4 regions of the Actinopolyspora sabaoui genome follow, and region 1 is predicted to be linked to each of the others. Evidence: riboswitches for the same ligand, from Rfam matches in the RefSeq annotation. Region 1 holds a riboswitch; each other region holds the start of a gene.
The links. Region 1 has a riboswitch for cobalamin ahead of ACOQFL_RS14110 (ABC transporter substrate-binding protein). Riboswitches for the same ligand answer to the same signal wherever they lie in the genome.

Region 1 (7,715 bases):
CACCGCGCCGGTGCGGTGTGCCCCTCCCGCCAACAAGCCGACCCCGGCCGAGCGCGACGCTTGTTCGCCCTGGCTGGCGCGCGAGTTCGAGCTGCTCCGGCCGACCCTGCGGGTCGTGGTGGTGCTGGGCGGTTACGGCTGGCAGGCCCTGTTGGCGGTGCTGGCGGCCGGTGGCTGGGAGGTACCCCGCCCGAAGCCGAGGTTCGGTCACGGCGCCCGGGCCACGCTGCGCGACCCGTCGGGGAGCGAACTGCTGCTGCTGGGCTGCTACCACGTGAGCCAGCAGAACACCTTCACCGGCAGGCTGACGCCGGAGATGCTGGGCGACGTGCTGGGACGCGCCAAGGAGGCGGCGGGGATCGGGTGAGGCGTTCGGTTCAGCTCGCCGACGCCGGGCCGGACATCGGCGTGCTCGGTGCGTGATCGCTGCCCATCGGTCACGGGGTTATGCTGAGCGGTGATGACGACAACGCCGCGCGAAGCGCTCGGCTGGCTCCATTCCGCGGTGGAGTCGGGTGAAGTCGAGCGGTTGTGCGGCAGATACGATCTCGATCTGCTCGTCGTGCACGGCAGCGCGGTGGAGCGGGAGTCATCGCGAGCTCCGGCGGACCTGGATATCGCGTGTCGGCACCGTCCGGGCACAGCGCTGGACGTCGTCGGGTTGATCAACGACCTGATGGGCCTGACCGGCTTCGACGGTATCGATCTCCTCGATCTGAACACCGCCGGTGTCGTGGCCACTGCCCGGGCACTCGGTCCGCGGAGCCTGTTGTTGTACGAAGCGGAGCCGAGCCTGTTCACCCTGGCACAGATCGCGGCGTTGACCATGGAGATGGAGACTCGGCACCTACGCCTCCTCGACCTCAAGCTGATGGCTGGGCGATGACACGCAACGGCCTGGACGTGGACGTTCTCCGCAGCAAGCTCGAGGCGATCGATCGAGCTACGGCGACGTTGCGGAGCATCAGCCCGATGGACGCGAGCAGACTGCGGTCCGAGCCGGTGACCGCGGCCGCTGTCGAACGGTTGACCTGTCGGTTGGTGGACCTGGCCGCTGACATCAACACGCACATCAGCTCGGTTGTCCTCGGGCGCGCCCCGGAGAACTATCGCGACAGCTTCGACCTGATGGAGCGGCGCGCGTGTTGACGGCGGAGATCGTCGAGAAGATCAAACCTTCAGTGGGCATGCGCAACGCGATCGTGCACGAGTACATCCGCATCAACTACGACATCCTCGCGGCCGCGGTTCCACTCGCGCTCGACGCGTACTCGGAGTACCGCAAGCAGGTCGCCGGGTTCGTGTACGACCGGGCGACCCGGTGAAGTACCGCACTCGGCGGCTTTGGTGTCTCAGAGGTCTCGATTTTGCGCCTGGTTCGAGGGGTGGGCACGCCGCGACCGAAGCGCTGGGAGTGTGTGACGGGCCTCTCGATTCGGTGCTCCCGCGCTCGTTGATCCGAGTCTCCGGTATGGTGGGCGGGGATGATTCGAGATCGACTTCACCCGGTGTTCGCCATTGTCGTAGGCGACCGGTAGCCACGCCGATCGTGCCCGTGTCCTCCCGGTGATCCCGGTTCTTCCTTCGAGGACGCGTGTACCGCACGAGCGGAACTCCCGACGGTTGCGTACCGCGATGAGGCTGTACGCACCGTCCACGGCCGTGCACGGGTTGTTTTTGTGATCAGGAACACCCGCGAGCGGTGTCACATTTGAGGGGGCCGCCGGGGTGGCCCATCGCGTATTGGTGTGACCATAGAGGCATGGCTGGTAAATCCGATCCCACCCGGATTCTCATCCTCGGCGGCGGCTACGTCGGTATGTACACCGCGTTGCGACTGCAGTCCAAGCTCGGCCGCCGTGAGGCTTCGGTGACGGTCGTCGACCCTCAGCCGCATATGACCTACCAGCCCTTCCTCCCGGAAGCGGCGGCGGGCAACGTTGAGCCCCGTCACGTGGTAGCGCCGTTGCGACGAGTGTTGAAGCGGTGTCACGTTCTCACCGCGCGTGTCACGGAGGTCAACCACGAGAAGCGATCGGTCACGGTGGAGGATGCCGAGGGCATCGCCAGTGACCTGGGCTACGACGTGCTCGTTGTCGCACTCGGGTCCGTCTCGCGCCTGCTGCCGATCCCGGGTCTGCCCGAACAAGGTATTGGTCTCAAGACCGTGGGCGAAGCGATCTATCTGCGCAACCACGTGCTCGCGAAGATGGACGCCGCCGCCAACACCACCGATCCGGAGCTGCGCAAGCGCCTGCTGAACTTCACCTTCGTCGGTGGGGGGTACGCGGGTACCGAGGCACTGGCCGAGCTGGAGGACATGGCCAGGTACGCCACCCGCTACTACGAGTCCATCACCCGCGACGACATGAGCTGGTCGCTGATCGAGGCCGCCGGGCGGATCATGCCCGAGGTCAGCGAGAAGATGGGCGTCTACACCGTCAAGGCCCTTGAGGAACGCGACATCAAGGTCTATCTGAACACGTTCCTCAAGTCGGTGGAAAACGGCCACGCCGTGCTCTCGGACGGGACCGAGTTCGACACCGACACCCTGGTCTGGAACGCTGGTGTGAAGGCCAACCCGGTGCTGAAGAACACCGACCTCCCACTGGACGAGCGCGGCAGGGTCAAGGCCACCTCGCACCTGCGCGTCGAGGGGCACCCCGACGTCTGGGTCGCGGGTGACTGCTCGGCCGTGCCGGACCTGTCCAAGGCGGAGGAGGATCCCAACGCCACCTGTGCCCCCTCGGCGCAGCACGCCGTTCGCCAGGCCAATCAGCTGGCGAAGAACCTCATCTCCTCGCTGCGTGGCCGCAAGACCGCCGCGTACTTCCACCGCAACGCGGGTTCCGTCGCGGGGCTGGGGCTCTACAAGGGCGTGGCCGACGTTTACGGCTTCAAGGCAAAGGGCTTCGTGGCCTGGTTCATGCACCGCACCTACCACGTGAGCAAGATGCCGACCTTCAACCGCAAGGCGCGGATCGTCATCGACTGGACACTCGCGTTCCTGTTCCGGCGCGAGGTCGTCTCGATGGGGCAGATCCAGAACCCCCGTTCCGATTTCAAGCGTGCGGCTTCCAGCTGAGCCCGTTCCGGGCTCCTCGGTCGGTGATCACACGATCGGCAACGGGCCGTGCGTCGGGGAACCGGCGCACGGCCCGTTGTGTGTGATCTCCCGTTCTCTTGACTTTCTGTGACCTGTTCACGAGCATTACCTGAAAGTTGTCACCTGTATGGGTGGCTGTGGTAGTGCGTGTGGCGCGGCAGTGTTGATGTTTTTCACACGCTGTGATCGGGTTTGCTCCAGATGGCGGTTTCGTTTCTTCTGGAACCAACGGCAGCATTGGCACGTCTTAACAAGGGGCCCACTGTGGGTCGGTTACCGAAGGCGTGTCGGTGACGAGCCGAGGACGCGCCCCCGTAGCCCAATCGGCAGAGGCGGACGACTTAAAATCGTCGTAGTGTCGGTTCGAGTCCGACCGGGGGCACCGAAAACCGTTGTTCACGGTACGTGTGGATCACTATGCTCAGCGGGATGGGCCGGGGGGCGTCCATTTTGGATTCGGTGTGCCGCTGCCGAGACGCTCTTCCCTGAGATCGTGGACGTGACGTTTGTCCGTCCCCCTCCACTGTCCTCTTTCGTCGCTTCCTTGTCGAACATCGCGACGTGGACAGTCCCGTGCCGATCACGACCAGTGCGCCCAGTGGCCGACCGAGCCCCGGCGCCCCCACCGATCCGCGCTCCGTGTCGTCTCGGGCAGGCGGTAGTGCGGTGCGAGCCGCAGCACCAGTTCGCACGCCGCATCGAGGGTGAAGCGGTGGCCGATCGAGACGAACACCGGCTTCACGCCTCGTTGCGTCCGCAGCGCCCGGCCGACGATCTCCTCGTCGAACCGGATCGGTGACCAATCGCCGCGCTGTTCGTCCGGCGGCTCGTAGTGGCCCATCGCGGTCTTGGCGACGCCGATACTGGGGAGCTCGGTCAGCACGCCGAGGTGGCAGGCCACTCCGAAGCGGCGGGGATGGGCCAGCCCCTGGCCGTCGCAGACGAGCACGTCCGGCTCGCTCGACAGCCGGGTCAGCGCCTCCAGCAGCGGCGGCGCCTCGCGGAATGCGAACAGCCCCGACACGTAGGGAAACTCCGGCTCGCCGCGCACCACCACGCTGTCGGTCACGGCCAGCGAGGCCACGTCGAGCACCGTCACCGCCGCCACGAGCTCGTCGGTCTCCTCGCGGTAGGCCACATCCAACCCTGCCGCCGTGCGCACGACCTCGGGTTCACCGTCGAAACGCACCAGGGGCCGCAGCCGCTGCTGCACAGCGACGGCTTCCTGCTCCGTCATGGGCCACGGATGCGGATCACGGACGCCAATCACCGCCCCATTGTCCGACACACCAGGAACATTACGAGCGACCGCATCGTCCAAGGCGGCTGCATCAGCATCTACTACGGCCGATCTTGCACAAAACTCGCTGTCCGTATTCTCTCGTGCTCGAAGCGATATCATCGTGCGCCGTGTCAGTGGTGATCACGCTGCGGTGAGCCGCGGATCGCCGGAAGTTGGAGCGGAGGTTGATGTTGTCTCCTGGTTCGAGAGCACCTATGCCTCGTACGCCCAGCTGGGCGGGCAAGTTGCCCAAGGTCGAGGTGTATGTCGACGAAACCGGGGACCGTGGATTCGGTAAAGATTCCTCCACGTTCTTCGCGATGACCGCTCTGATGATTCCGGCGGAGAGCGTCTCCTACGCGAGGGCGGTCGCTGCCGGGCTGCGATACGAGATCGGAACTTCACGCCCGCTGCACTGGGTCGAGCACTTTAAGCCCAAGCGGGCGGACCGTCGCCAGCTCGCTACGAGTATGCTCGCCAGCATCCCGGACGCGAAAACGATTCACGTCATTACTCACAAGGCTACGGTCCAGTTCAATGAAGCTCTACGGAGCGACAATGAGAAGTTCTACAACTACACGACACGCTTGTTGTTGGAACGTATCGCGCTGGCAGCTCATGGGTGGCACGGCGGAGCGCGACTGGCGATCCTGCGGTTGGGGTCAGTCAGGCATATGGATCACGACGGAACGGTTAGTTATCTGAATCTGGTTCAAAACATTCCCTCTCCGGTGCATACGCCCTGGGAACACATTCGATGGCCACCGAGCTGGCACGGAACGAGTGAGTATGACGGCCTCCAGCTGGCCGATTTGCACGCGGGCATCCTGTCGGTGGCACTTCGTGGAGCTCCCGACGATGTCCGAGCCGCCCAGCTGCTGATCGAGTGCGGCCACCAGTTGCACCGAGCAAAGGGCAAGCTGCTCAACTACGGAATGAAGATCATCGGCGAGAACGACTTCGTCACCAATCGGTCCTGGTGGCCGAGCCTGCTCGAGAGCACATGACGCGTCCGGACAAAACGGAGCCCCTCAGTGGGCTCGAGGGGCCACAACCGCCTGCGGCGGAGGGATCCGGTTTCCCGGTTCCGGCTCATCCTCGCAACCCCTGAAGGGCTCCGGTTCATTGTCTCACTCGCCAACGACGTTGGCCCTTCCATTATGTCTCACTGTGCGTCAGAGTCAACACTCTTCGGTACCGGCAGGTGAACTACACCTGACAGGGGGAGAGCTGATTGGCTCTCATCCGCTCGGAGCGAGCAGCATTCACCCGGGGTTGGGGGCACTGCGTCTGATTCGGATGACCAACCCATTTCCGGACGATTGGGAACATCGACAACAGGGTGCACCGAGCGAGGTCCTCGTCGCCCGCCGACACGCGCCCAGCGGTTACCCGGAGAGCCCCGCACCGGATCTCCGGGCGTCGAAGCGGCTGTGAGTAGCGTCTCCTGTTGCGGCTGTGTTCGGGCGACGACGTTGCGCCGCCCACACCGAGCGCAGCCACACTCGCCGGGATTGTTAGGTTCTTCCTCGCCAGTCAACCCGCCCGGGCAGTTCCACCGGGCGGCGCAGGGAATCCGGTGCGAATCCGGAGCTGACGCGCAGCGGTGAGAGGGACGCGCGGAGCAGCGGCCACTGAGACGAGCTCTCGGGAAGGCGCTCCGAGTGGACGATCTCGAGCCCGAAAACCTGCTGGCTGTGGCGTCGCCCGACGCGACGCACGGAAACCGCCCGCACGGCTCTCGCGCATGGAGCCCCGACGGAGAAGGACTCATGAAGAGATCGTCCCGTGTCTTATCCCTGACCTGCCTTATTCCGCTCGGGCTCGGAGTGTTGACCGCCTGCGGCGGCAGCGGTTCGGAAACCTCCGCCCAGGACAGCGCCGCGGGCTATCCCAAGACCATCGAGAACTGCGGCGGGGAGATCACCGTCGAGGCCCCGCCGGAACGCACGGTCTCGCTGAACCAGGGCTCGACCGAGATCCTGCTCTCGCTCGGCCTCGCCGACCGCATGGTCGGCACCGCCACCTGGACCGACCCGGTCCTGAAGAGTCTGCGGGAAGCCAACTCCAAGGTTCCCAGGCTCGCCGACAACGCTCCCTCCTACGAGCGGGTGCTGGCCGAGGAACCGGATTTCGTCTCCGCCTCCTTCGAGAGCACCTTCCAGGAGGTGTCCTCCCGGGACGACTTCGCCAAGATGGGCGTGCCCACCTATCTCTCCCCGGCGGACTGCGTCAAGAACAACGAGGGCGACGGCGACGGCGCACGCAGCAAACCACTCGAGATGAGCACCATCTACCGGGAGATCGAGGAGCTCGCGCGGGTCTTCGACGTCGAAAAGCGCGGTGACCAGCTGGTCGAGGAGCTGCGCGGCAGGATGGACAAGGCCTCCTCCGACATCGACGCCTCCGGCGTGAGCATGCTCTACTGGTTCGCCAACAAGGAGTCGCCCTACATGGCGGGCTGCTGCGGCGCCCCCGGCATCATCACCGAGGAGATCGGCGCGAAGAACGTCTTCGACGACACGAAGAAGGAATGGCCCCAGATCAACTGGGAGACCGTGGCCCAGCGCGATCCCGACGTGCTGGTCATCGGCGATCTGACCCGCGAGAGCCAGACCGCGGAGGAAGCCGCCCAGAAGATCGAGTTCCTGGAGAACAACCCGGTCACCAAGCACATGGACGCCGTGCGCAACGACCGCTACATCCGGCTCAGCGGCGCCGCCATGAACCCCTCGATCCGTACCGTCAACGGCGTGGAACGGGTCGCGGCCAAGCTGCGTGAGTTCGGGCTCGTCGAGTGACCGCCCTACTGGCCCGCTCGCGCGGAGGTGCCGCCGCCGTTCTCTGGCTGGCGGGTCTGCTGCTGCTCGCGCTCTCCGTCGCCGTCACCATCACGTTCGGCCCGGCCGACATCGCCGTGACCAACGTGTGGGCGGTCGTGGGCGAGCATCTCGGTCTCGGCGACGCCGGGCTCTCGCTGATCCGCGAGGGGATCATCTGGGATCTCCGACTGCCGCGCACCATGCTGGCGGCGGTGTGCGGTGCCGGGCTCGGACTGTGTGGGGTGGTCATGCAGTCCCTGCTGCGCAACCCGCTGGCCGACCCCTACGTGCTCGGGATCTCCTCCGGGGCCTCCACCGGGGCCGTGCTGGTTGTGGTGCTGGGCATTGGCAGCGGGGTGCTCTCGCTGTCACTCGGCGCGTTCCTCGGATCACTGCTCTCGTTCACGCTGGTGATGGTGCTGAGCCACATCGTCGGCGGCACCGCCGACCGTGTGATCCTCTCCGGCGTCGCGGCCATGCAGCTGTTCTCGGCGCTGACCTCGTT
Region 2 (7,715 bases), on a different contig from region 1:
TGCGCGTCGACCACGACTGGGGAGAGCCCGTGGACGTCCAGCGCGTGCTGGACGCCCATCCTTCCCCGGAGCTGGTGGCAGCCGTGCACGCCGAGACTTCCACCGGCGTACGCAGCGATATCGGCCGACTCGGCGAGGCGTTGCGCGCTCGCGGCGACAACACCCTGCTGCTGGCTGACTGCGTGACCTCGATCGCCGGTGAACAGATCGACCTCGACGCCTGGAACGTCGACATCGCCTACGCCGGTACGCAGAAATGCCTCGGGGTTCCCCCCGGTCTCGCACCGTTCACGGTCTCCGAGCGCGCCTGGGAGCGCAGGGTCGAGAACCCCACCACCTGGTATCTGGACCTCGGGCTCATCGGGAACTACGTGACCGGAGGCGCCTCCGGCGGACGCGCCTACCACCACACCGCGCCCACCGCGATGGTCGCCTCGCTGCACGCCGCGCTCGGCCGGGTGCTCGAGGAGGGAATACCCGCGGTCGCCGAGCGCCACCGTGCGGCGGGCGAGGCGCTGCAGCAGGGCCTGCGGCGGATGGGGCTCGAACTGTTCGCTCCGGAGGGCAACAGGCTGCACCAGTTGACGAGCGTGTGGGTGCCCGAAGGGGTGGACTCCGCGGACGTGCGCAAGCAACTGCTGACCGACTACGGCATCGAGATCGGTGCCGGTGCCGGGCCGTTCGCCAACAGCGTCTGGCGTATCGGCCTCATGGGCAACAACGCGCGGCTGGACCGGGTGGAGATGCTGCTCGGTGCGTTGCGCACCGTCCTCGGTCGATGACCGCTCCGGGTTGACCTGGCCACGTGCTCGTGCCCGAGCCCGTCACCACGGCGGGGCCGGGCACGAGTACGTCCGGAATGTTCCCCAGGACTTTTACGGTGATCAACGGTCGTCGGAGCGGTCGTGCTCGCGGGCGTGTGCCCTGAACTCGGTATCCCGATGGCTGGGAGCGTGGTAGGTATCGGAAATCACTTCGAACTTCTCGGGTATCCGTTCGTGGCGGCCTTCATGGCAGTATGGGGAGGCGCCGCGCTCCGGTGGAAGCTGTCCGGTCCCAACTCGCACGAAGTTGTGCGTACTCAACGGTGACGGACACCTGCGGCAGCAACAGTTTCGAACCGACCCCGCCGACGTCGCCGGGGGTGTGACCCGACAGGAACGACTACCCAGATGACCTCGCAAAGCCAGCACCATTACTTCGCCGGACTCGATCTGCAGGACAGGCGGGTGGTGGTAGTCGGAGCCGGAACCGTGGCGCAGCGCCGCCTCCCCAGGCTGCTCAAGGCGGGGGCAAGCGTGGTGGTGATCTCGCCGGAAGCCACCCCGGCCGTGGACGCCATGGCCGAATCCGGGGAGCTGGTGTGGCACCGCAGGCCGTTCACCGCGGGAGATCTGGACGGGGCCTGGTACGCGGTGGCCTGCACCTCCAGCGCCGACGTCAACGAGCGGGTCGTCGCCGAGGCGGAGCGCGACCGGATCTTCTGCGTGCGCGCGGACGACGCGAGCAAGGGCACCGCGGTCACTCCCGCCGTCGCGGAACACGACGGACTGCTGTTCGGAGTGTTGGCCGGTGGTGATCACCGGAGGGCGGCCGTGGTCAAGGAGGCGCTGCTGGAGGCGCTGCGCACCGGACAGGTCGAAGAACGTGCCGAACCGCCGGAACCCGGTGTGGCCCTCGTCGGCGGTGGTCCGGGGGATCCCGATCTGATCACGGTTCGTGGCCGCCAACTGTTGGGGCGGGCCGACGTGGTGATCACGGACCGCCTCGCGCCGCGCGAACTGTTGGAGGAGCTCTCCCCCGACGTCGAGGTGATAGACGCCTCCAAGATCCCTTACGGGCGCGCGGCGAACCAGGAAGTCATCAACAAACTGCTGATCGAACGCGCCACGGCGGGAAACTTCGTGGTGCGGCTCAAGGGCGGCGATCCCTACGTCTACGGACGCGGTTTCGAGGAACTGCTCGCCTGCGTCGAGGCAGGGGTGGCTGTGACGGCGGTACCCGGGATAACCAGTGCGTTCGCGGCACCGGCGATCGGAGACGTGCCGGTGACCCACCGCGGGGTGGCACACGAGGTCGTCGTGGTCTCCGGCCACGTGGGGCCGCACGACGAGCAGTCCCTGGTGGACTGGCCCGCGCTGGCCCGGTTGAACGGGACACTGGTGCTGATGATGGCCGTCAAACGGATCCGGGAGTTCGCCGACGTGCTGCTCGAACACGGCAGGAGTTCCGAAACGCCGGTCGCGGTGGTCCAGGAAGGCAGCATGCACACGCAACGGACGCTGCGAAGCACCCTGCGGGACGTGGCCGACGAGGTCGAGAACTCAGAAATCCGGCCACCCGCCGTGATCGTCGTCGGTCCGGTGGCGGGATTGGCGCCCGACCGTCGCTCCCTGCCGGTGGGCTGATTCGGCCCGAATGTCGGCGGCGATTCCGCCCGTAATCGACGCCGACGAACCTCGGTGTCACTCGCCGCCGGGACCGTCCTCCAGATCACCCTCCACCTGCAGGTAGACCTCTCGCAGTCCCCGCAGCGTCTCGGGGTCCGGCTCCGCCCACAGTTCGCGGTTGGCGGCCTCCAACAGTCGTTCGGCGATTCCGTGCAGCGCCCACGGATTCGACTCGGTGAGGAACTTCTGGTTCTGCTCGTCGAAGACGTAAGTCTCGGCGAGCTTCTCGTACATCCAGTCGCCGACCACGCCGGTGGTCGCGTCGTAACCGAACAGGTAGTCCACCGTGGCCGCGAGCTCGAAGGCACCCTTGTAGCCGTGCTGGCGCATCGCCGAGACCCAGCGGGGGTTGACCACACGGGAGCGGAACACCCGCGAGGTCTCCTCGTGCAGCGACCGGGTTTTGATCGAGTCCGGTCGCGAGCTGTCCCCGATGTAGGCGGCGGGAGACTCGCCGCTCAGCGCCCGCACGGTGGCCACCATCCCGCCGTGGTACTGGAAGTAGTCGTCCGAGTCGGCGATGTCGTGCTCACGCGTGTCGGTGTTCTTGGCCGCCACCGAGATCCTGCGGTAGGCGGTCTCCATGTCCGACCTAGCCTCGACGCCGTCCAGTTCGCGACCGTAGGCGAAACCACCCCAGACCGTGTACACCTCCGCGAGGTCCGAGTCGTCGCGCCAGTTGCGGCTGTCGATCAGCGACAGCATCCCCGCACCGTAGGCACCCGGCTTGGAACCGAAGATCCGCATCGTCGCGCGGCGCTCGTCGCCGTGCTCGGCGACATCGGCCCTGGTGTGCGCGCGCACGTGGTTCCACTCGTCGGGCTCGTCCAACTCCGCGACCATCCGGAAGGCATCGTCGAGCAGGTTGACCACGTGCGGGAAGGCGTCCCGGAAGAACCCGCTGATTCGCACCGTGACGTCCACACGTGGGCGCTCCAGCTCGTCCAGCGGAATCGCCTCCAAGCCGTTCACCCGTCGCGAGGAGTCGTCCCAGGTGGGGCGGATCCCGATCAGCGCGAGCACCTCGGCGATGTCGTCACCGGAAGTGCGCATCGCACTGGTGCCCCAGATCGACAACCCCACGGATCCGGGCCATTCACCGTTGTCCTCGCGGTAGCGCTGCAGCAGCGACTCCGCGATGGCGTAACCGGTGTCCCAGGCCAGCCTGCTGGGAATGCCCTTCGGGTCCACCGAGTAGAAGTTCCTGCCGGTGGGCAGCACGTTGACCAGGCCGCGCAGTGGGGAGCCGCTCGGTCCGGAGGGGATGTAGCCGCCGTTCAGCGCGTGCAGCGTCGAGCCCATCTCGTCGGTGGTGGCCGCGAGTCGCGGCACGATCTCCGCGGCGGCGAACCGCAGCACCTCGGGAACCCGTTCCGGCACCTCACCCAGCACCGCCCGGCAGACTTCCTCGGCCTTCTCACTCTGCCAGCCGTGCTCCTCCATGGCCGACACCAGCGAGTGTGCCCGCTCTTCGACGTCGTCCACCCGTTCCCGGGCCTCCGAACCGTCCTCGGCGAGTCCCAGCGCCTCCCGCAGTCCCGGAACCGCGGCCTGCTGACCACCCCACATCTGTCGCGCCCGCAGCATCGCCAGCACCAGACCGACCCGGGCCTCCCCAGCGGGGGGATCCCCGAACACGTGCAGCCCCTCCCGGATCTGGGCGTCCTTGACCTCGCACAGCCAACCGTCGACCTGCATCAGCATGTCGTCGAACTCGGCATCGTGCGGGCGCTCCTCCAAACCCAGGTCGTGATCGAGCTTGGCGGCCTGCATCAGCGTCCAGATCTGGCTGCGGATGGCGGGCAGTTTGGCCGGGTCCATCGCCGTGATGTTTGCGTGCTCGTCGAGCAGCTGCTCCAGTCGTGCGATGTCGCCGTAGCTCTCGGCGCGGGCCATCGGAGGAACCAGGTGGTCAACCAGGGTCGCGTGCACCCGCCGCTTGGCCTGCGTCCCCTCACCGGGGTCGTTGACCAGGAAAGGGTAGATCAGCGGCAGATCGGCGATCGCCGCGTCCGTGGCGCAGGCCGCCGACATGCCCGCGGTCTTGCCCGGGAGCCATTCCAGATTGCCGTGCTTGCCCAGGTGCACCATGGCGTGCGCGTCGAAGTCGTCGACCAGCCAGCGGTAGGCGGCCAGGTAGTGGTGGCTCGGAGGCAGGTCCGGATCGTGGTAGATCGCGATCGGGTTCTCCCCGAAGCCACGCGGCGGCTGGATCATCAGCACGACATTGCCCGCCCTGATGGCGGCGAGCACGATCTCGCCGTCGGGGTCCTGCGAGTAGTCCACGAACAGCTCACCGGGCGGCGGTCCCCAGTGTTGTTCGATGTCGGCGCGCAGCTGTTCGGGGAGCGAGTCGTACCACTCCCGGTACCGCTTGGCGGGGATACGTACCGGATTGCCCGCCAGCTGCTCCTCACTCAGCCAGTCGCGGTCCTGCCCGCCCGCCGCGATCAGTGCGTGGATCAGCGCGTCGCCGTCCTGCGCCTCGACACCGGGCAGGGCGTCCGGGCCCTCCGCCGGACCGATGTCGTAGCCGTGCTCGTGCAGCGAGCGCAGCATCCGCACCGCCGACACCGGGGTGTCCAACCCCACGGCGTTGCCGACCCTGGCGTGTTTGGTGGGGTAGGCCGAGAGCATCAACGCCAGGCGCCTGCGTTCGGCGGGGATGTGTCCCAGCCTCCCGTGCCGGACCGCGATTCCGGCTACGCGCGCCGCGCGCTCGCTGTCGGCGACGTAGACCGGCAGTCCTTCGGAATCGTTCTCCTTGAACGAGAACGGTACCGTTATCAGCCTGCCGTCGAACTCCGGAACCGCGACCTGGGTGGCCATGTCCAACGGGGACAGTCCCTCGTCGTTCTCCTCCCAGGCGGTGCGGCTGCTGGTCAGGCACAGCCCTTGCAGGATCGGGATGTCCAGTTGCGCGAGTGCGCCGACGTCCCACGCCTCGTCGTCCCCACCGGCGGTGGCCACCGCGGGCTTGCTGCCTCCCGCTGCGAGCACCGTGACCACCAGGGCGTCCGCTCCGCGCAGCGCTTCGAGCAGTTCCGGGTCGGGGGTGCGCAGCGAGGCGCAGAACAGCGGCATCGCTTGTCCGCCCGCGTTCTCGATCGCGTCGCAGAGGGTGTGGGCGAACGCGGTGTTGCCCGCCATGTGGTGCGCCCGGTAGTACAGCACCGCGACAGTGGGGCCCGCCGTCCGCCCGGGTGTGCGCTCCAACCTGCCCCAGGTGGGGGTTTCCTCCGGCGGAGCGAAGCCGTGCCCGGTCAGCAGCACGGTGTCGGAAAGGAAGTGGAACAGCTGGGTCAGGTTCTCCGGCCCACCGTGGGCAAGGTAGGCGTGCGCCTCGGCACACACTCCACCCGGAACGGTCGAGCATTCCATGAGCTCGGCGTCCGGTTGTTGTTCCCCGCCGAGTACGACCACCGGTCGGGGTCCGTTCAGCAGGACGTCGAGCCCTTCTTCCCACGCCCTGCGGCCGCCGAGCAGCCGCACCACGACGAGGTCCACCCCGTCGAGCAGCCCGGGGAGATCGTCCGCACCGACCCGGGCGGGGTTGGCGAGCCGGTAGTCGGCGCCGCTGGCCCGTGCGCTGAGCAGGTCGGTGTCGGAAGTGGACAGCAGCAGGATCATGCGATTGGCTCCTCGGCGTCGAAAACCGGGGGGACCGACCAGGACAGGACGCGCGATGCACGCGCGTTCGAACGGCGCATCAGTAACCTTCCCAGGGGTCCTCGCCCCTTTTCAGTGGTGGCGGTGGTCGGAGTCTCCTGGCTGCCGGATCATCGCTCGCTCCGGTCTTCCCATCTCCACGAGACAGTGACCGTCTACGGAGTTCGCTCCTCGGTGACAGTGGCGGGACCGCGCCGGACTCGCACCGGCTTCCTCCGTGATCCACCGCAGATACGCGCTCCAGTTTCGGGAACGTGCGGATCCCTCGTCAAGCTGCGGGCACACCCCGACCCGCCATCGTGTCGCGGCGCACAGTGGTGCGGCCCGTAGCATCGCCGGAGTGTCCGAGAACTACAGTGCCGACCGCGACAGAGCCGACGCGTGCCCCGGTGCGCTCCGGGTTCATCAGGCCGCGGACGGTGGGCTGGCACGGATCCGAGTCCCCGGTGGTCGACTGGAGGCCCCGCAGCTGCGCGCCCTGACGAAGGCAGCCGTTGAGCTGGGGAACTCCACGGTCGAGCTGACCTCGCGTGCGAATCTGCAGCTGCGCGGGGTCGAAGCTCCCGAGGACTTGGGACGGCTGTTGGCCGAGGTCGGTCTGCTGCCCTCGCTGACCCACGAGCGGGTGCGCAACATCATCGCCGCCCCTTACGCGGGACTCGACGGTCGTGGCCGACTGCACTCGGTGCGGTGGCTCGCCGCGGAACTCGACGCGCTGCTGTGCGCAGAGCCCGCGCTGGCCGAACTGTCCGGCAGGTTCCTGTTCACCGTCGACGACGGGAGCGGTGATCTGGCGCGGTTGCGTGCTGATGTGGGATTGCTGCCGGTGTCCTCCGACAGCGTCGCCGTGCTGCTGGCGGGGAGCGATTCGGGAGTGCGCGTCCCGCCCGGCGCGGCGCCCGCCGCCGCGGTCACGGCCGCGTGCGAGTTCCTCGCCGTACGGGAACGGCATGGGGCCTCGGCGTGGCGAGTGGCCGAGTTGGACACGCTGGATGAGTTGACCGACGCGCTTCGTGCTCGTGTGGGGCGGTGGCCGGAATCCGTTGCCGATGTCACATCCCGGTCGTCCGTCTCGTTCACCGAGTGGATGAATTCCCAGGAAAGACCTGCTGTCGGTGAGCTGGCTCGCTCCGAGGGGCGGGCAGCCCTGGGCGTGGGAGCGCCGCTGGGGCGCTTGTCCCCGGCGCAGCTGCGTTGCATCATACGAGCGGCCGAAGCCGCGTCGGGTACGGTCCGATTGACGCCCTGGCGGACGGTGGTCGTCCCCGGCGTCGCCGAAGAGGAGTGTTCGACGTGGCTCTCCGCGCTGCACTCGTGCGGTCTGATCGTCGAAACAGCCTCGCCGTTCAACGGCGCGACCGCCTGTGCGGGGGAACCCGGATGCGCCAAGTCCCTGGCAGACGTCCACCGGGACGCCGCGCGTGGGCTGGCCTATGTCGAGGCGGCGGACGCCGGCGACACCGACACCGGTGTCCTGCCGGTGCACTGGGCCGGTTGCTCGCGCCGCTGCGGGCTTCCGCGTGGTCCGGTGGTGGAAGTACTGGCGAGTCCCTCCGGGTACCGGGTCAGCTCAACCACAGCCGCCGGGACCGAGAC
Region 3 (7,715 bases), on a different contig from region 1:
GCGCCAGGTACAGGTTCAGCGACTGGGCCTGGTCGATCCACTTCTGCCTGCGCGCCGCGGCCTCGATGAGCCAGTCCGAGTCGATCTCGAACGCCGTGGCGTAGAGCTCCTTGAGTTCCTCCGGGATTCGCTCGATCGATCCGAGAGCACCGTCGTAGTACTTCAGATCGGCCACCATGCGCCGGTCCCACAGCCCCGCTCGCTTCAGGTCGTCGACCAGGTGCGGGTTGATCACGGTGAAGTCGCCGGACATGTTCGACTTGACGTAGAGGTTGCGGTAGAGCGGTTCGACGGACTGCCCGACGCCGCAGATGTTGGAGATCGTGGCGGTGGGAGCGATCGCCATCACGTTGGAGTTGCGCATTCCCCGCAGCCGCACTTTCTCCCGCAGCGACTGCCAGTCCAGTGTCGAGGAGCTCGACAACTCGACGTCCCCGTCGCGTTCGCGCCGCAGCAGCTCCAGCGAGTCCAGCGGCAGGATCCCCCGACTCCACAGCGAACCCTCGAACGATTCGTAGCGGCCGCGTTCGGCCGCCAGTTCCGAGGAGGCGGAGATCGCGTGATAGCTGATCTCCTCCATACTCCGGTCGGCGAACTCCACGGCCCGTTGCGAGGACATCGGGATGCGACGCCTGAACAGCGCGTCGGTCAGTCCCATGACTCCCAGCCCGACCGGCCGGTGCCGCAGGTTGGAGTCGCGTGCTTCCGGAATCGTGTAGAAGTTGATGTCGATGACGTTGTCGAGCATGCGCACAGCGGTTCGGGTGGTGCGTTCCAACCGCTCGCGATCGATACCGTCGGCGGTGACGTGGTTGGCGAGGTTGATCGAGCCCAGATTGCACACCGCGACCTCGTCCCGGTCGGTGTTGAGCGTGATCTCGGTGCACAGGTTGGAGGAGTGCACCACCCCGGCGTGCTGCTGCGGGGAGCGCAGGTTGCAGGGATCCTTGAAGGTGATCCACGGGTGGCCGGTCTCGAACAGCATGGTCAGCATCCGGCGCCACAGGTCCACGGCCCCCACCTCGCGGTGGACCTTCAGCTCGCCGCGCTCGGCGGCGCGTTCGTACTCACGGTAGCGCTCGGCGAACTCCGTGCCGTACAGGTCGTGCAGGTCACCAACCTCGTCGGGGGAGAACAACGTCCAGGTGCCGTCGGCCTCGACCCGCCGGAGGAACTCGTCCGGAACCCAGTTCGCGGTGTTCATGTCGTGGGTGCGCCTGCGGTCGTCGCCGGTGTTCTTGCGCAGGTCGAGGAACTCCTCGATGTCGATGTGCCAGGTCTCCAGGTAGGCGCACACCGCGCCCTTGCGCTTGCCGCCCTGGTTGACCGCCACCGCCGTGTCGTTGGCGATCTTGAGGAACGGCACGACACCCTGGGACTGCCCGTTGGTGCCGTTGATGTGGGCACCGATGCCGCGTACCGGTGTCCAGTCGTTGCCCAGTCCTCCGGCGTACTTGGACAGCTTGGCGTTGTTGCCGATCGAGTGAAAGATGTGCCGCAGGTCGTCGTCGACGGTGGTGAGAAAGCAGGACGACAGCTGGGGACGGGTGGTTCCCGCGTTGAACAGCGTCGGGGTGGAGCACATGAAATCCATGCCCGACAACAGCTCGTAGAACTCCACCGCACGACGGCCGCGATCGTCCTCCGCCAGCGCGAGCCCCATGGCCACCCGCATGAAGAACGCCTGCGGCAGCTCGTAACGCATCCCCCGGTCGTGCAGCAGGTAGCGATCGTAAAGGGTGCGCACCCCGAGGAAGTCGAACAGCGTGTCGCGTTCCGGGCGCAACGCGGCGCCGAGTTCTTCGAGATCGAACTCACCCAGCCGCGAATCGAGCTGGCCGATCTCGATGCCGTGTCGCACGTAGCGGGCGAAGTAGTCCGGATAGCGGTGCCGCATCTCTTCCTGGTCGGCCTCACGCTGCTGTCCCTCCAGGAAGCTGAGGGCCTCGCGGCGAAGGTCGTCCAACAACAGCCGGGCCGTGACCAGTGAGTAGTTCGGTTCGGCTTCGACGAGCGTGCGGGCGGCCATGATCAGCGCGCTCGCCAGCTCGTCGGACGAGATACCGTCGTAGAGGTTGCGCCGCACCTCGCGCAACACGTGCTCGGCGGACACGTCCGCCAACCCGGCACAGGCCTGTTCCACCACTGTGGACACCCTGTCCCAGTTCAGTGGTTCCGATTCCCCGAGCGGGCCGCTGACGCGGATGTCGAGGGCGACGGAAGACACGACGGCGTCGGACAGTTGAGTCACTGTGCACTCTCCTCGCGAGTTCGAACCGATGCCCGGACCGGGCGGGAACACACGAGGCCCGCGGGACACGGCACCGGATTCCGGGGCACGCGTCCGGCCAAGTTCGCGCGGACCCTCCCTCGAGGTCGCGGACGGCGCGCACGCTCGTGCGCGCATCGACGGCAGGTCTTCGGACTCACGGGCTTCCGGCGGTTCGACCGCCGGTCCTGATAACCGTCGCTTCCCGGACGAATCGACGTCCAGTGCTGAAACCACCCTGGGGGTGGCACGGCGTTCGTTCCCGTTTACCGCTGCGGGGCAGTCCCGGAGTCGCACCGGGTTCCCTGTTGGCACACCGAATCGTTCGAATCCGGTGAACCGCCGACATCAACACACTACATGTTGACTTGTTGGATCTATGCAACCCCCACATGGGCTACCGAGCTTTTGCTGCCCGGGTGTACGACCACTACCTGGGTGGAGCCACCAACTTCGCGGCCGATCGTGCAGCGGCCGAGGCCGGATCGACCGCGAGACCACACGCTCGCGAGTACGCGCGGGCCAACCGGGCCTTCCTCGGACGACGCGCGGTCGCGTACCTGTCCGCGCGGGGGATCGACCAGTTCCTGGACCTGGGGGCGGGCATTCCGACCGTTGGCAACGTGCACGAAGTGGCCCAGTCGCTCAATCCGAGTACCCGGGTGACCTACGGCGATCACGAACCGGTGGCGGTGGCCCACGCACAGCGACTGCTCGCCGACGCCGAGGAGGTCATGGCCCGCACGCCGACACCGGTCAGCTGGCGCCCTCCGCACGAGATAACCGAGTTGATGGGGCTACGAACTGGTGGACCCCGGACTCGTACCGCTGCCGAGCTGGCACCCCGGACACTGTCACCCGCGAGGCGATCGAGGTCTCGAACGCGTACGGAGCGGCGGGACGTCTGGCACGCTGAGACAGCCCCGGCAGGCCACGACCTCGAACCTCGGACAGCCTCAGAAACGGCGCTGACTCGGCACCGGAACGGGATAACCGAACCTGAGCAACGCGTGCGGGGGCCCCGGCAGTCCGAGTCGGTCCCGGAGTCCCGCGCGCACCTCGGTGAGGTTGAACGGTTGCGTGATGACCGAGGCCACCAGGCCCAGGCTGGTGGCGGTGAGCCAGGCGAACTGCATGGCTTCACCGGCACGGAGGTGCGCGGCGGGTTCGTCGGTGCCGGTGGTCAGCACCATGATCGACTCATTCGCGATCCACTCGGAGAGATGCCGTTCGTCGGGCAGCCTGCTGCTCGAGCCGACGAGGCCGACGGCGGCCACACCCTCGCTACCGAGATCCTCGGAGGCGATGCCGCCTCCCGGGTCCACACCACCCTGTCCACTCACCAGCCACATGGCCAGTTCCCGCTGGTAGTGGCGGTCCCTGCGGTGCACTCGAGCCGCGTAGCCCAGGATCTCGGCAAGGGTCCTGGCCTCCTCGATACCGGTTATCCAGCGCGCGTGAACCTCGGAGGAGTTCCCCGCCGCCAGCAACGCCTCCCGCCCCACGTGGGGGAGCTGCTGTTGGTGGAACGGCCTGCGATAGCTGGCACGCCGGGGGATCGCCCGGAAGCGCTGCCCCTCGGAAACCGTCGGCTGTTGCCGATGCGTGGCCCCGACGGTGGCGACCAGCCGGGGATCGTCGGATTCGCTTTCCTCCGGTCCCCGTCGAATCTGGGCGGCCCAGCCGCTCGCGCGCACCGCGAGGAACAGGTTGGTCACCGCGGCGCCGCAGGAGAGCCGCCGATCCCTGCCTTCCGGATCGTGCTGTTCGAGTGCCACGTCGGGTCGCTCACGCAGCAGGGCCGTGCGATCACTCGTCGTCAGTTCCCAAGGTTGGGTATTGTGCACCGAGGGTGCCCGGGCGACCGCGTCCTCCAGGCTGTGGACCTCTTCGGGTGACCAACCCTGTTCGGTTGTGGAAGTACCGGCTCGCCGCCGGTGCGGTCTGAGCCAACTCATGGTCGACCCCCTGGGACACGAGTGTGCGCTCGCCGCGATAGCGCGATCGATCGGCACCAGTGGCGGCCGAAGTGCCGGGCGGGATCACCGAGCGCGAAAGGGCCGGATATCGAAATCCCAGGGCTCACTATGCCGCCGTGCCGGGAAAGCCGCAGCGCGGTTACCGGGCACGAGCGGAATTCGACGGATATATGCCGGCGGAAAAGCGCGGGCGGACGGTACCGCGCTCAGGATCGGCGAGAGCAGTGCCAACCGCACGAGCTCGGACCGCGACGGGAGCACCATCCGTGCCGGACTGATCAGCCGAGCACGGGCAGCCCGATCGCGGCGTCGACGGCCAGTGCCAGGAACAACCCGCTGAGGTAGCTGTTCGACAGGTGGAACAGCCGCATCGGGTTGACGCCGCGACCACGGCGCACCCCCTGGTGCAGTCGCTGTGCCATCACCAGGAACACCGCACCGATCGCCACGGCACAGCCGACGTAGATCCAGCTGGTGACCGGGATCAGCAGCAGCGTGCTCGCCACGGTGGCCCAGGAGTAGGCCAGGATGCGCGCCGAGACCTGCCGCGGAGTCGCCACCACGGGAAGCATCGGCACGCCCGCCCGTTCGTAGTCCTCGCGGTACTTCATCGCCAGGGACCAGAAATGCGGGGGTGTCCAGAGGAAGACCACGGCGAACATCACCACCGCGGGCCACTCCACGGTTCCGGAGACGGCGGCCCAGCCGACCAGGACCGGCATGCAGCCGGCGGCGCCGCCCCAGACGATGTTCTGCGAGGTGCGCCGTTTGAGCACCAGCGTGTAGATGAAGACGTAGAACAACGTGGCCGAGAGCGCGAGCACCGCGGCCAACAGGTTCGCCCCGCCCCACAGCACGGCGAACGATGCCACGCTCAGCACGAGCCCGAACACCAGGGCGTGAGTACGCGGCACGCGGTAGCTGACCAGCGGGCGGGACTTGGTGCGGTCCATGACCGCGTCGATGTCCGAGTCGGCGACGCAGTTGAGCGTGTTCGCACTGCCCGCTGCCATGGCTCCCCCCACCAGGGTGACCAACACGAGCAGCAACGAGGGGACCCCGCGTTCCGCCAGGAACATGGCCGGAATCGTGGTGATCAGCAGCAGCTCTATGACGCGTGGCTTGGTCAGTGCCAAATAGGCGCTGAGCACACCGCGCGCCCCGGCGCGGCCCGCGGAGCTTTCCTCGTCCCCGGTGGATCGTGTCGCGGTCGTCATGTCTGCGCCGACCCGGTCTGCTGGGTTGTCCCGGCCGCGGGACCGTACTTTGCTGTGCTCCACACGCGGAACCACTGAACCACCTTGTGCTCGGCGAAGAAGGCACCGAAGGGAATCGTTCCGGCCAACAGGACCAGGATCATGGGCCCGATGGGGACCCGCAACAGCCGAGTGATCAACAGTGCCAACACCAGATAGACCATGTACAGCCAACCGTGGGCGATTCCGATGACGGTGGTGGCGGTCTCGCCGACGTGCTGCACGTCGGTGCCGCTCGGCCAGCCGTACTTGCCCACCATCGCCACGCACAGTGCGATCAGCAGCACGGCCGTCACATACGCCATGACCCGGTAACCGGTCAGCAGAACACTCGGCTTCACGACAACTCCCTCAATCCCGCCTCGTGCCTCCACCACGACCCCGGCGGCGGTGTCCGTCCCGTTCGTGGGCCGATGGATCGACTGCCGTCCGTGGCACGCGGATGAGGCGGGCCACCGTGGCTGCCCGTCGCTGAAGACCGTACGCCACGGCTCACAGCGACTTGCGACTACCTGACACCGACAGTGGTCTCGGCCACTTCGGGCGGGTACAACGGCACCCCGAACCGCCGGGTTCACGCGATGCACGGGGACGCCCCAGGCGGGTCACCGCGAGCGCTCCGGGCTGCGCCGCGGCACGGCCATCCCCGGAGCGACCACCACGCGCGAGCGACCCCAGCCGGGCCGCCGCCGTCGACGAACGATCGGCGAGCCGGGATAGCGGTCTCCCGCTACCGGTGCTCGCCGAGTGGGCCGAGTGGCGAGTGGGCCGAGTGGTACGCCTCGGCGCCGAACTCGTAGGAACGCGACTCGGGCTTCCGAGTGGCGAGGGCGGCGGTGATCATCGACTCGTCGGCCGGTGGTGGCTCGGAGTTCGTCGCCTCGGCACGCCCGGTCGCGCGGAATGCGGTAGACCGCCTCGGACCGCGGTTGGCGATGCACGCCTGTTCGGTGAACTCGTGTCGGCCACCTCCTTCGAGTTGGGAGCCTACTCGTACCTCCGGAATACAGTCGCAGCATGCTCAGCGCGGGTCAGGGAATTCGTCGAGCACTGCCACACGTTTCGTGAAAATTTTTCCTATCGATTTCGTATTCGCCACGATTTCGCGCGTAACATCCGCGTACCTACCCACAATAAAATGAATTTATTTCATTCAACGAGGAGTCTCGCTCGTTCGAGTGAGAACGCGGACGTGCGCATCAAGCATGCGCCGGAAAATCCGTCACTCCGCTTAGGATCACCAGCAGCACAGTGTCGAGCGGAAGTGCGGTGGACCATGGAAGACGAGGCCATCGTTCCCCTTAGGCCGGGGTTCGACAACGAGTTCCGCGGATTCAACCGAAAACAGGTTCTGGAACACATCGAACTGCTGGAGGACCAGATCCGGATCCTGGTCACCGACAGGGACGAGGCGATCCGGCTCAACGAGGACCAACGGCGCATCACCGATGAGACGCGCAGGCAGATGGAGGAAACCGCCGGTGAGTTGAAACGGGTGCAGAACGCCGATACCGGGCAGCCCTACATCACCGCGCGGATGCAACACATGCTGAACATGGCGGAGGAAGAAGCCACCGCCATTCGTGAGCACGCCAACCGTGAGGCCGAGACGATCCGCGGCGTCGCGGAGACCGATGCCGAACGCGTCCGGACCGAGGCGGAGAACCGCGCGGCCGAACTGCGCCAGGAGTGTTCGGAACTCGTCGACGACCTCGAGGAACGCAGAAAGCGTCTCGACGAGGAGCACGCTTCGCGTTCCGCCCAGGTCGAGGCGAGGGCCGAGCAACTCAAGCAGTCCTACCGCAGTACCTACGAAGAGGCCCTGACAGCCGCGCGCAGGGACGCCGACGAGCTGCTCCAGAACACTCGTCAGCGCTGCGGCGACTTGGAGGAGGACGCCCGTCGCAGGCACAGCGAGCTCATGAGTGAGCTGCGTTCCCGCGCCGAACAGCTGGAGGATCTGCGCAGCAGGTTGGTGCAGAACATGGACGCGGTGGCCACCTTCGTCGGGCAACAACGCGACGTACTCAGCGAACAGCCCCGACCGCTGTTGATCGTCGAACAGCCCCAACGGGAGACGGACCTCTCCTACGCCACTCCCGGTGGTGGGGCAACCGGTGAGACACGCGAAGCGCTCTCCCCCGCCGAACCGGAAATGCCGCGGGAGTCGGTGGAGGAACGCATCCCGTTCCAGCCGGACCAGCAGGCCGC
Region 4 (7,715 bases), on a different contig from region 1:
TGGCCAGCACGCGTGCGTCGTCGGTGTGCCAGATCCGGCCGCGCAACCGCAGCTGCTCGCTCATCCAGTCGGGGTCCTCGACGAGAGAGGCGGGTACCTGCTCGCAGTGCTCGTCGGTGAGCAGCCGAGCGTGCTCGGTGGGGTTCATCCCGTTCAGCGTGCGGGTGAGTAGTTGGTCTGCGCGCGTGCTCATGATTCTCCTGGAGGCCGAAGGCAGTACGCGATCTGCGCGGCAACGGGTCAGTTTCCGAAGAGCACGGTCGGAGCTCCCGTGCGGGGGTGGGTGCCGATCTCGGCGGGTACGCCGTACACCTCGGACAGCAGCGATTCGGTGAACACCTCCCCGGGAGTTCCGAGGGCCATTACTTCCCCCGCCGCCAGCAGGCAAATCCGGTCGCAGAATCGAGCGGCCAGGTTCAGGTCGTGCAGCGCCGCCAGGGTCGTCACGTTCAGCCGGCGCACGAGTGCCAGCACATCGAACTGGTGCCGCATGTCCAAGTGGTTGGTGGGCTCGTCGAGTACCAGCATCCCCGGTTCCTGCACCAGGGCCCGGGCGATGAGCACCCGCTGCTTCTCCCCGCCGGAGAGCTGGGCGAACGGACGGTGGGCCATCTCGGCCATCTCGACCATTTCCAGCGACACGGTCACGATCCGCTCGTCGCCGAGGCGATCCCCGCCGATCCTCCGCCGGTGCGGCGCGCGGCCCATCGCGGCCACATCGTGGGCGGTCAGCTCGAACTCGGCCGGAGCCTCCTGCGGCAGGGCGGCCAGCCGACGTGCCAACATTCGGCGTGGTATCCGGAACACGTCCGCTCCGTCGAGCAGCACCTGCCCCTCGGTGGGCCGCAGTTGCCGGTAGGCCGCGCGCAGCAGCGTCGACTTTCCGGCCCCGTTGGGGCCGACCACACCGACCACTTCCCCTGGCGCCGCGCTCAGCGAGACCCCCGACACGACTCGCCGCCCTCCGGCGTCGCAGGAGATGTCCCGGATGTCCAGCTCGGCCGGTCGCACTTCGTGGTGACTCATCGGTCCGCCTTTTCCCGGCGCGCCTGGCGACGCAGCAGCCACACGAAGAACGGACCGCCGCACAGCGCCGTGAGCACCCCGAGCTGGATCTCCTGCGGCGTTGCCACGGTTCGGGCGGCGAGATCGGCGAGGATCAGGAACGTGGCCCCCAGCAGTGCCGCGGTCGGCAGTACGCGCCGGTGGTCCGCCCCGACCAGCATGCGCACCGCGTGCGGCACCATCAGGCCGACGAACCCGATGGCACCGCTGACCGCCACCATCGCGCCGGTCATCAGCGAGACCAGCACGAACATTCCGGCGCGGAAGCGATGCACGTCCAACCCCAGGATTCCTGCGGACTCCTCGCCCGCGAGCAGCAGGTTCAGCGAACCGGACTGCCACAGCAGCACTGCCAGACCGACCAGCACCACGATCGCCGGTATCGGCAGCGTCCGCCACTCCGCCCCGGCGACGCTGCCCAACCGCCAGAACCGGATCGAGGCCAACAGGTGCGGATCGGAGGCGGTGCTCAGCAACAGATCGGTCAGCGCGGACAGCACGTAGGACAACGCCACACCGGCGAGGACGAGGCGGGTGGTGGTCATTCGCCCGCCCGAGTTCGCGAGGGCGTAGACCGCCGCCAGGGTGACCATCGAACCGGCGAACGCGGCCACCATCGGGGTGGCGAGCGTCCCGAGAACCGTGGCGCCGGTAACCAGTAACGTCACGGCGCCCAAGGAGGCTCCAGATGAGATCCCGAGCAGGAAGGGATCTGCGAGCGGGTTGCGAACCAGTGCCTGCAGTGCGGTCCCCACGGCCGAGAGTCCGGCACCGACGATCCCGGCGAGCAACACTCTGGGAAGCCGCACGTCCAGCAGGATCGTGTCGTAGGTGGCCGGCCAATCGGGATCGATCCCTCCCGGAGAAACCCGGTGCACGAGGATGGCGGTCACGTCACTCGGAGGTAGCGAGACCGACCCGACGGCGAGACCGACGACGACGGCGACCACCAGAGCGGCGCCGAGCAGGACCAGTACCAATGGGTAGGAGATCCGGCGCTCACGAGGCGAAACGTGCTCCGGAGCGGGGCGCGTCGATTTCGCTGCCGGGTTCGATTCGACTGCCGGGTTCGTGTCCTCCGACACGGCGTCGGCGGAGCTCCGCACGTTGCCTCCGCTCACCGGAACCGTCCCGGATGCAGTTGCTCGCTCAGCTCGGCCACGGCGCGGGGTACGCGTACTCCCGCCACGGCGGTGGAAAGCGGAAGCACCGCGAACCTCCGGTGCTCGATGGCCGGAACGTTCGCCAGCGCCGGCTTTTTCAGCAGCAGGCGTTTCTTCTGCTCGACCGTGGTCGATCCGTAGTCCAGGATCAGGATTCGTTCGGGACGCCGCTTGATCACCTGTTCCCATGAGACGTCGACGAAGCCGTCTCGCTGGTCGGCGAAGACGTTGCGGCCGCCGGACATCCGGACGATCGCGTCGGCGATCCCGTCACCGCCCGCGGTCAGGGCCGACTTCGTGCCGCTGTCGTAGACGAATACGCTCACCGGTTCCACCTCGCCCAGCTGGTGCTGAGCTTCCGACAGCGTCGCGTTCATACGGTCGATGAGCTCTCGGGCCCGTTCCGGTACGTCGAAGATCTTCGCGATCGTGCGGATCTCCTCGTGTACCTCGGAGATGCCCACCCCTCCATCGGTGCAATTGGCGATGTTCAGGTGAGTCCTGATGCCCGCCTCGCGCAGTCGCTCACGCGAGCGCCCGTCCTGCTGGCCGAAGGCGGAGGTGTAGCCGCCGTAGACGAAGTCGGGTGCCTGTTGCAACAGCGCTTCGTAGGAGGGGTATCGCTCTGCCAGCACCGGAATCCGCCGGTACTCCTCGCGATACTCCGCGAGGATGCGATCGTCCAGGTAGGCGGTACCGACCATGCGATCGGCCAGACCGAGCGCGAGCATGATCTCGGTGGTGTGCTGGTTCATCGTCACCGCGCGTCGCGGAGGGCGCTGGTAGGTCGTGGTCTCTCCGCAGTTGGTGACCGTGACGGGGAACCCGGCCGGGGACTCTTCCCGGGCACCGGCGTTCGTTCGCGCGCCGGTGGTGCCACATCCGGCGATCAGCGCGGTCAGCGTCAGCGCGGCCAACAGCGTGGCGGCGCGGCGTGGTCGGTCGCCTCCGGCGCGGGGCCGGGCGACGATACGTGTCGCCGGGTGGCGCATCGGTCCTCAATCCATCGTCGAGCGATACCTGCGCCGCAGCCGGTCTCCTGGCTTCCGGATCGTCGCGTCCACGTTGCCTTCCCGGCGCTTGGGCCAGTGGCGTAGCTGGTGCGGGGACGCTTCCCGGTCACAGTGGCGAGGACCACGCCGGACTCTCACCGGCTTCCCGTGCACTGCGGCGAAAGCCGAAGTTACACGCTCGATGCGCGATGTTGGACCTTCGCATGACATTACCCACTCAGTCACCCCTGGCGGGACTGCCGGATGTGCGAGCCGAGGTTGGGCTTGTGCTGCGTGGCGGCGCGCGGGACAGCGCATGCACCGGCGAATTGACGTCCTCGGCGGAGAACTCCCCCTATCGGGCAGCGGGATCGACGACCCCCCGGCGGCGCTACCGGGCTCGGTTTGGGTGCGAGCTGGTGCTCGGCTGGCCGGGCGGCCGTGGGTGGACGTGACAGCGCGGAGAGCGCAGGATCCCGGTGGTGGAGCAGCCGAGCCCCGCAGACTTTCGATTGGACAGGAGGAGCATGTCTCTGAGCGACTTCCCACGTCATCCCCTGCTGTTCGGGCCCAGCCCGATCCATCCTCTGGAACGTTTGACCAGCCATCTCGGTGGGGCGCGGGTGTGGGCCAAGCGGGAGGACTGCAACTCCGGCCTCGCCTTCGGCGGCAACAAGACCCGCAAGCTGGAGTACCTGGTTCCGGACGTCCTGGCCAACGAGTCCACCCACCTGGTCTCGATCGGTGGGGTGCAGTCCAATCACACCCGGCAGGTCGCGGCCGTCGCCGCGAAGCTCGGGTTGCGGGCCCGTCTGGTCCAGGAGAGCTGGGTCGACTGGCCCGACGCGGTCAACGACCGGGTCGGAAACATCCAGCTCTCACGCATCATGGGCGCGCAGGTCCAGCTCACCGATGCCGACTTCGACATCGGCTTCAAGCAGAGCTGGCAGAACGCGTTGGAGGAGATCCGCGCGGAAGGAGGCACGCCGTACGCGATCCCGGCCGGTGCCTCCGACCACCCGCTCGGCGGGCTCGGGTTCGCCAACTGGGCCCACGAGGTCGCCGAGCAGGAACGGGAGCTCGGCGTCTTCTTCGACACCATCGTGGTCTGCAGCGTCACCGGTTCCACGCACGCCGGCATGATCGCCGGTTTCGCCGAGCAGGAACGGCCCCGCCGGGTCCTCGGGATCGACGCCTCCGCGAAGATCGACAGCACCCGCACTCAGGTCGACCGGATCGCGCGAGACACGGCGGAGAAGATCGGGCTGGGCCGGGAGCTGTGGGACGAGGAGATCACCGTGCTCGAGGGGTGGGCGGGTGAGCACTACGGGATCCCCGTGGAGTCGACGCTGGAAGCGATCCGGCTGACCGGCAGGCTCGAGGGCGTCATCCTCGACCCGGTTTACGAGGGCAAATCGATGGCGGGGCTCATCGATCTCGTCACCTCCGGCGAGATCGGACCGGACAGCAACGTGCTCTACGCACACCTCGGTGGCCAACCCGCCCTGAACGCCTACAGCGCCCTGTTCCGGAACTGACCCACGACGTCGGCCGCGGCAGTGACGCACCGGTGCCAGCGGCGCCACGGATACCTGGAGCCAATGCGACTCCACGGTAAGCCGAGAACACGGAGTCGCCGGACCCGATGTGGTCCGTTCCGAACGCACGCCGTGCCTGTTCGGGTTTTGGCGCCGTGGTCGAGCCGTCGGGGCGGCCCGAGGTGTGCCGAGGGCTTCGCGGGACCGCGCTCGCAGGGTAGCGATGCGTCTCCGTCTCCCCACCACAGCCGGAGAGGAGATGTCCACCCGTCGCGTTCACGAGGTTTCGAGGGGCGAACGACGGTTCGCGCTCATCCGCCGGTGGCGCGGCGTTCGGCCGTGCGTCACCGCCACGCCAACCGTGGTGACCAGGCTGGCAGCGAACACAACCAGCCAGGATAGCCCCGTTGGGAGAGCACTGTGGACACCGATTCCGAACACCGCGACGTCACCCGTCGCGGCCTGTTCCGCGCCGTCGCGGGCACCTCCGTCGCGATCGCCACCTCGTCGGTCACCGCCACCTCGTCGGTCACCGCCACCGGTGCCGCGGCCGACGCGCGAAGCGGGTGGCACGGCCACTCCGACACCGGCACCCGCTTCACCCTTGCCGTCATGCCCGACACGCAGTACCTGATCGACGAGGGAGGTTCCGACCCCGAACCGGTGCGCGCGGGACTGCTGTGGGTGGCGGAACATGCTCGGAAGCAGGACATCGCCTTTCTCGCCCATCTCGGTGATGTCAGCGAACACGGCACCGAGCGAGAAATGCGGATCGCCGATCAGGCATTCCGCGGCATTGGCCACCGGATGCCCTACAGCGTGCTGGGCGGCAACCACGACGTGTCGGGCGACGATCAGCGCGGCGACACGCCCTATCTGCGCACGTTCGGACCGGACCGGTTCGCCCGGATGGACACGTACGGCGGCTCCTCGCCGGACGGCTACAACAGCTATCACGTCTTCGAGGGTGGTGGTCGGAGCTGGCTACTGCTCGCGCTGGACTGGCGGGTCTCCGATCACGGAGTGCGGTGGGCGCGGGGCGTGCTGGACAAGCACCCCGAACTGCCGACGATCCTGACCACCCACGACCTGGTGTGGGCCGAGGAGGACGGGACGGCCCACCTTTCCGAGCACGGGCAACGGTTGTGGGAGGGGCTCATCCGCGGCAACGACCAGATCTTCCTGGCGCTCGGCGGCCACTACTGGCCCTGCGGGCGCACCACGCTGACCAACGACGCGGGCAACGCCGTGCACCTGCACCTTGTCAACTATCAGGACTACTACTACGGCGGCGCCGGGATGATCCGGCTGTACTCGTTCGATCCGGTGCGCGGCATGATCGACGTGGCGACGTTCTCGCCGTGGTTGCGCGAACAGCACGCCGCACGGCGCTCGCCGCTGGAGGCCGCGAACGTTGAACTCACCACGAACTCGGACCGATTCGGCGTCGAGCTCGACTTCGCGGAGCGGTTCGCGGGATTCGCACCACCGACCTCGTCGCCGCAGCGACCGGCAGCGGAGGTGGTGCACCGCGACACCGTGGCCTACTGGCGGTTCGACCGCTCGGGGTTCGACGTCGGGAACGACGGTGCCCCGGTGGCGGTGGGAGCGGTCGCCCGGGATCTCAGCGGCAACGGCAACGACCTGACCGTGCAGCGCCTGCACGGCGGGCCGCCGGAGGTGCTGACCTTCTCCGGCGAGCACCACGACGCCGCGCCCGCGCACGCGAGTCTGTGGTTCGACGGCGGCCAGAGCCCCAACAGGGGAGGGGTGCTGCGGGCGAAGCGGGGCGCGCCGATCAACAGCGCGGGGTTCACCCAGGGGTACACCATCGAGACGTTCCTCAAGTTGCCCGAGCCGTTCCGGGGTTCGCACGCCTGGATGGGCATCTTCGGCTGGGAGGGCCGCGCGGGGGACGCGGGCAAGGACGGGGGCTACTCGACCGACGACGCGCCGTGCGGCCTGGCCCTGTCCGGCGAGCGGTTCCTGCAGTACGTGGTGTACCCGCACAACCGCGATGACGACCCCACGTGCTGGAGCCACACGCTGCCCCTCGGGCAGTGGGTGCACGTGGCCGTGGTCAACGACGCTCGGCACACCACCGTGTACGTGGACCGGTCGAAGGTCGCGCGCAACGCCGCCGCTCGGTCGAAGGGAATCACCACGCTCGGCGAGCCGTTCGCGCTCGGGGCCAAGCAGAGCGCGGGGCGCTACGGCCAGGGTTTCCACGGCTCGCTGGGTGACACCCGGATCACCGCTCGCGCGCTGCGGCCCGAGGAGTTCCTCAGCGCGGTGAGCTCGGACAGCGGGCGGGGGCGTTGAGCGAGAGGAGGACCTGAAGCACGGGCGGGCCACGAGCGAGGCTGAACCGCAGGCTGCGGCGGTCGCGTCACCAGGGGCGCACGCCGCCGTAGAAGGTGTTCTCGCCGAGCTCGTGCGTCTTGCGCATGACCCTGTCGGGGTTGTCTCCCGTGTTGCCCTCGATCAGGGTAACCCTTTCGCCCTGGATCTTCTCGACCACACCGATGTGGTGGCTGGAGTCGGGGGTCGTCGGGCCGGTGCCGAACAGCAGCACGTCGCCCGGCCTGGCGCTGTCCAGCTGGGCACTGCCGTAGGCCGTGCCCTCGGTCTGTCCGGTGGTGTAGACGTCGCCGGTGAAGGAGAACTCCTCGGGGTCGACCTCCACGCCCGCCTTTTCCCAGCTCGACATGGCGAACAGGGCGCACCAGGGCACGCACTGCTCGGAGTACTTGTGGCAGTTCTTGCCGGTTTCTTCGGTGCCGAGCTCGGCCCGTGCCGCCGTGACGATCTCTTCTCGCTCGGTGCCTGGGTCGGCCGTGAGCACCGGTGCTGCCGTGTCTCCGGTGGGGGCTTCGGGCGGTCCTTCGGATGTGGAAGGCACGAGTACGGCAGCCGTGATCGCGGCCGCCGCCGACAGGCTCGTCGCGAGCCCCAGC

Region 2: it holds a riboswitch for cobalamin, as region 1 does, so the genes downstream of both, cobN (cobaltochelatase subunit CobN) here and ACOQFL_RS14110 (ABC transporter substrate-binding protein) in region 1, are expected to answer to the same signal.
Region 3: it holds a riboswitch for cobalamin, as region 1 does, so the genes downstream of both, ACOQFL_RS11235 (ribonucleoside-diphosphate reductase subunit alpha) here and ACOQFL_RS14110 (ABC transporter substrate-binding protein) in region 1, are expected to answer to the same signal.
Region 4: it holds a riboswitch for cobalamin, as region 1 does, so the genes downstream of both, ACOQFL_RS16490 (ABC transporter substrate-binding protein) here and ACOQFL_RS14110 (ABC transporter substrate-binding protein) in region 1, are expected to answer to the same signal.

Annotation. Positions count from the first base shown of each region.
Region 1 is NZ_JBMIHH010000006.1:371,354-379,068, reverse strand. Features, by position in the region: gene ACOQFL_RS14150 (uracil-DNA glycosylase) at 1-367, shown strand, start outside; gene ACOQFL_RS14145 (hypothetical protein) at 461-886, shown strand; gene ACOQFL_RS14140 (HepT-like ribonuclease domain-containing protein) at 883-1,149, shown strand; gene ACOQFL_RS14135 (HepT-like ribonuclease domain-containing protein) at 1,143-1,325, shown strand; gene ACOQFL_RS14130 (NAD(P)/FAD-dependent oxidoreductase) at 1,763-3,085, shown strand; tRNA gene ACOQFL_RS14125 (tRNA-Leu) at 3,415-3,488, shown strand; gene ACOQFL_RS14120 (endonuclease V) at 3,687-4,376, opposite strand; gene ACOQFL_RS14115 (DUF3800 domain-containing protein) at 4,634-5,395, shown strand; cobalamin riboswitch at 5,905-6,098, shown strand; gene ACOQFL_RS14110 (ABC transporter substrate-binding protein) at 6,161-7,189, shown strand; gene ACOQFL_RS14105 (FecCD family ABC transporter permease) at 7,186-7,715, shown strand, end outside.
Region 2 is NZ_JBMIHH010000003.1:374,733-382,447, reverse strand. Features, by position in the region: gene ACOQFL_RS06825 (pyridoxal-phosphate-dependent aminotransferase family protein) at 1-782, shown strand, start outside; gene cobA (uroporphyrinogen-III C-methyltransferase) at 1,173-2,408, shown strand; gene cobN (cobaltochelatase subunit CobN) at 2,466-6,080, opposite strand; cobalamin riboswitch at 6,211-6,335, opposite strand; gene cobG (precorrin-3B synthase) at 6,460-7,715, shown strand, end outside.
Region 3 is NZ_JBMIHH010000005.1:258,135-265,849, reverse strand. Features, by position in the region: gene ACOQFL_RS11235 (ribonucleoside-diphosphate reductase subunit alpha) at 1-2,251, opposite strand, end outside; cobalamin riboswitch at 2,395-2,628, opposite strand; partial or broken gene ACOQFL_RS11230 (SAM-dependent methyltransferase) at 2,662-2,946, shown strand; gene ACOQFL_RS11225 (Acg family FMN-binding oxidoreductase) at 3,226-4,227, opposite strand; gene ACOQFL_RS11220 (heme o synthase) at 4,527-5,465, opposite strand; gene ACOQFL_RS11215 (DUF3817 domain-containing protein) at 5,462-5,845, opposite strand; gene ACOQFL_RS11210 (DivIVA domain-containing protein) at 6,781-7,715, shown strand, end outside.
Region 4 is NZ_JBMIHH010000008.1:162,642-170,356, forward strand. Features, by position in the region: gene ACOQFL_RS16475 ((2Fe-2S)-binding protein) at 1-193, opposite strand, end outside; gene ACOQFL_RS16480 (ABC transporter ATP-binding protein) at 241-1,026, opposite strand; gene ACOQFL_RS16485 (FecCD family ABC transporter permease) at 1,023-2,171, opposite strand; gene ACOQFL_RS16490 (ABC transporter substrate-binding protein) at 2,183-3,220, opposite strand; cobalamin riboswitch at 3,241-3,413, opposite strand; gene ACOQFL_RS16495 (1-aminocyclopropane-1-carboxylate deaminase) at 3,748-4,758, shown strand; gene ACOQFL_RS16500 (LamG-like jellyroll fold domain-containing protein) at 5,179-7,080, shown strand; gene ACOQFL_RS16505 (CHAP domain-containing protein) at 7,148-7,715, opposite strand, start outside.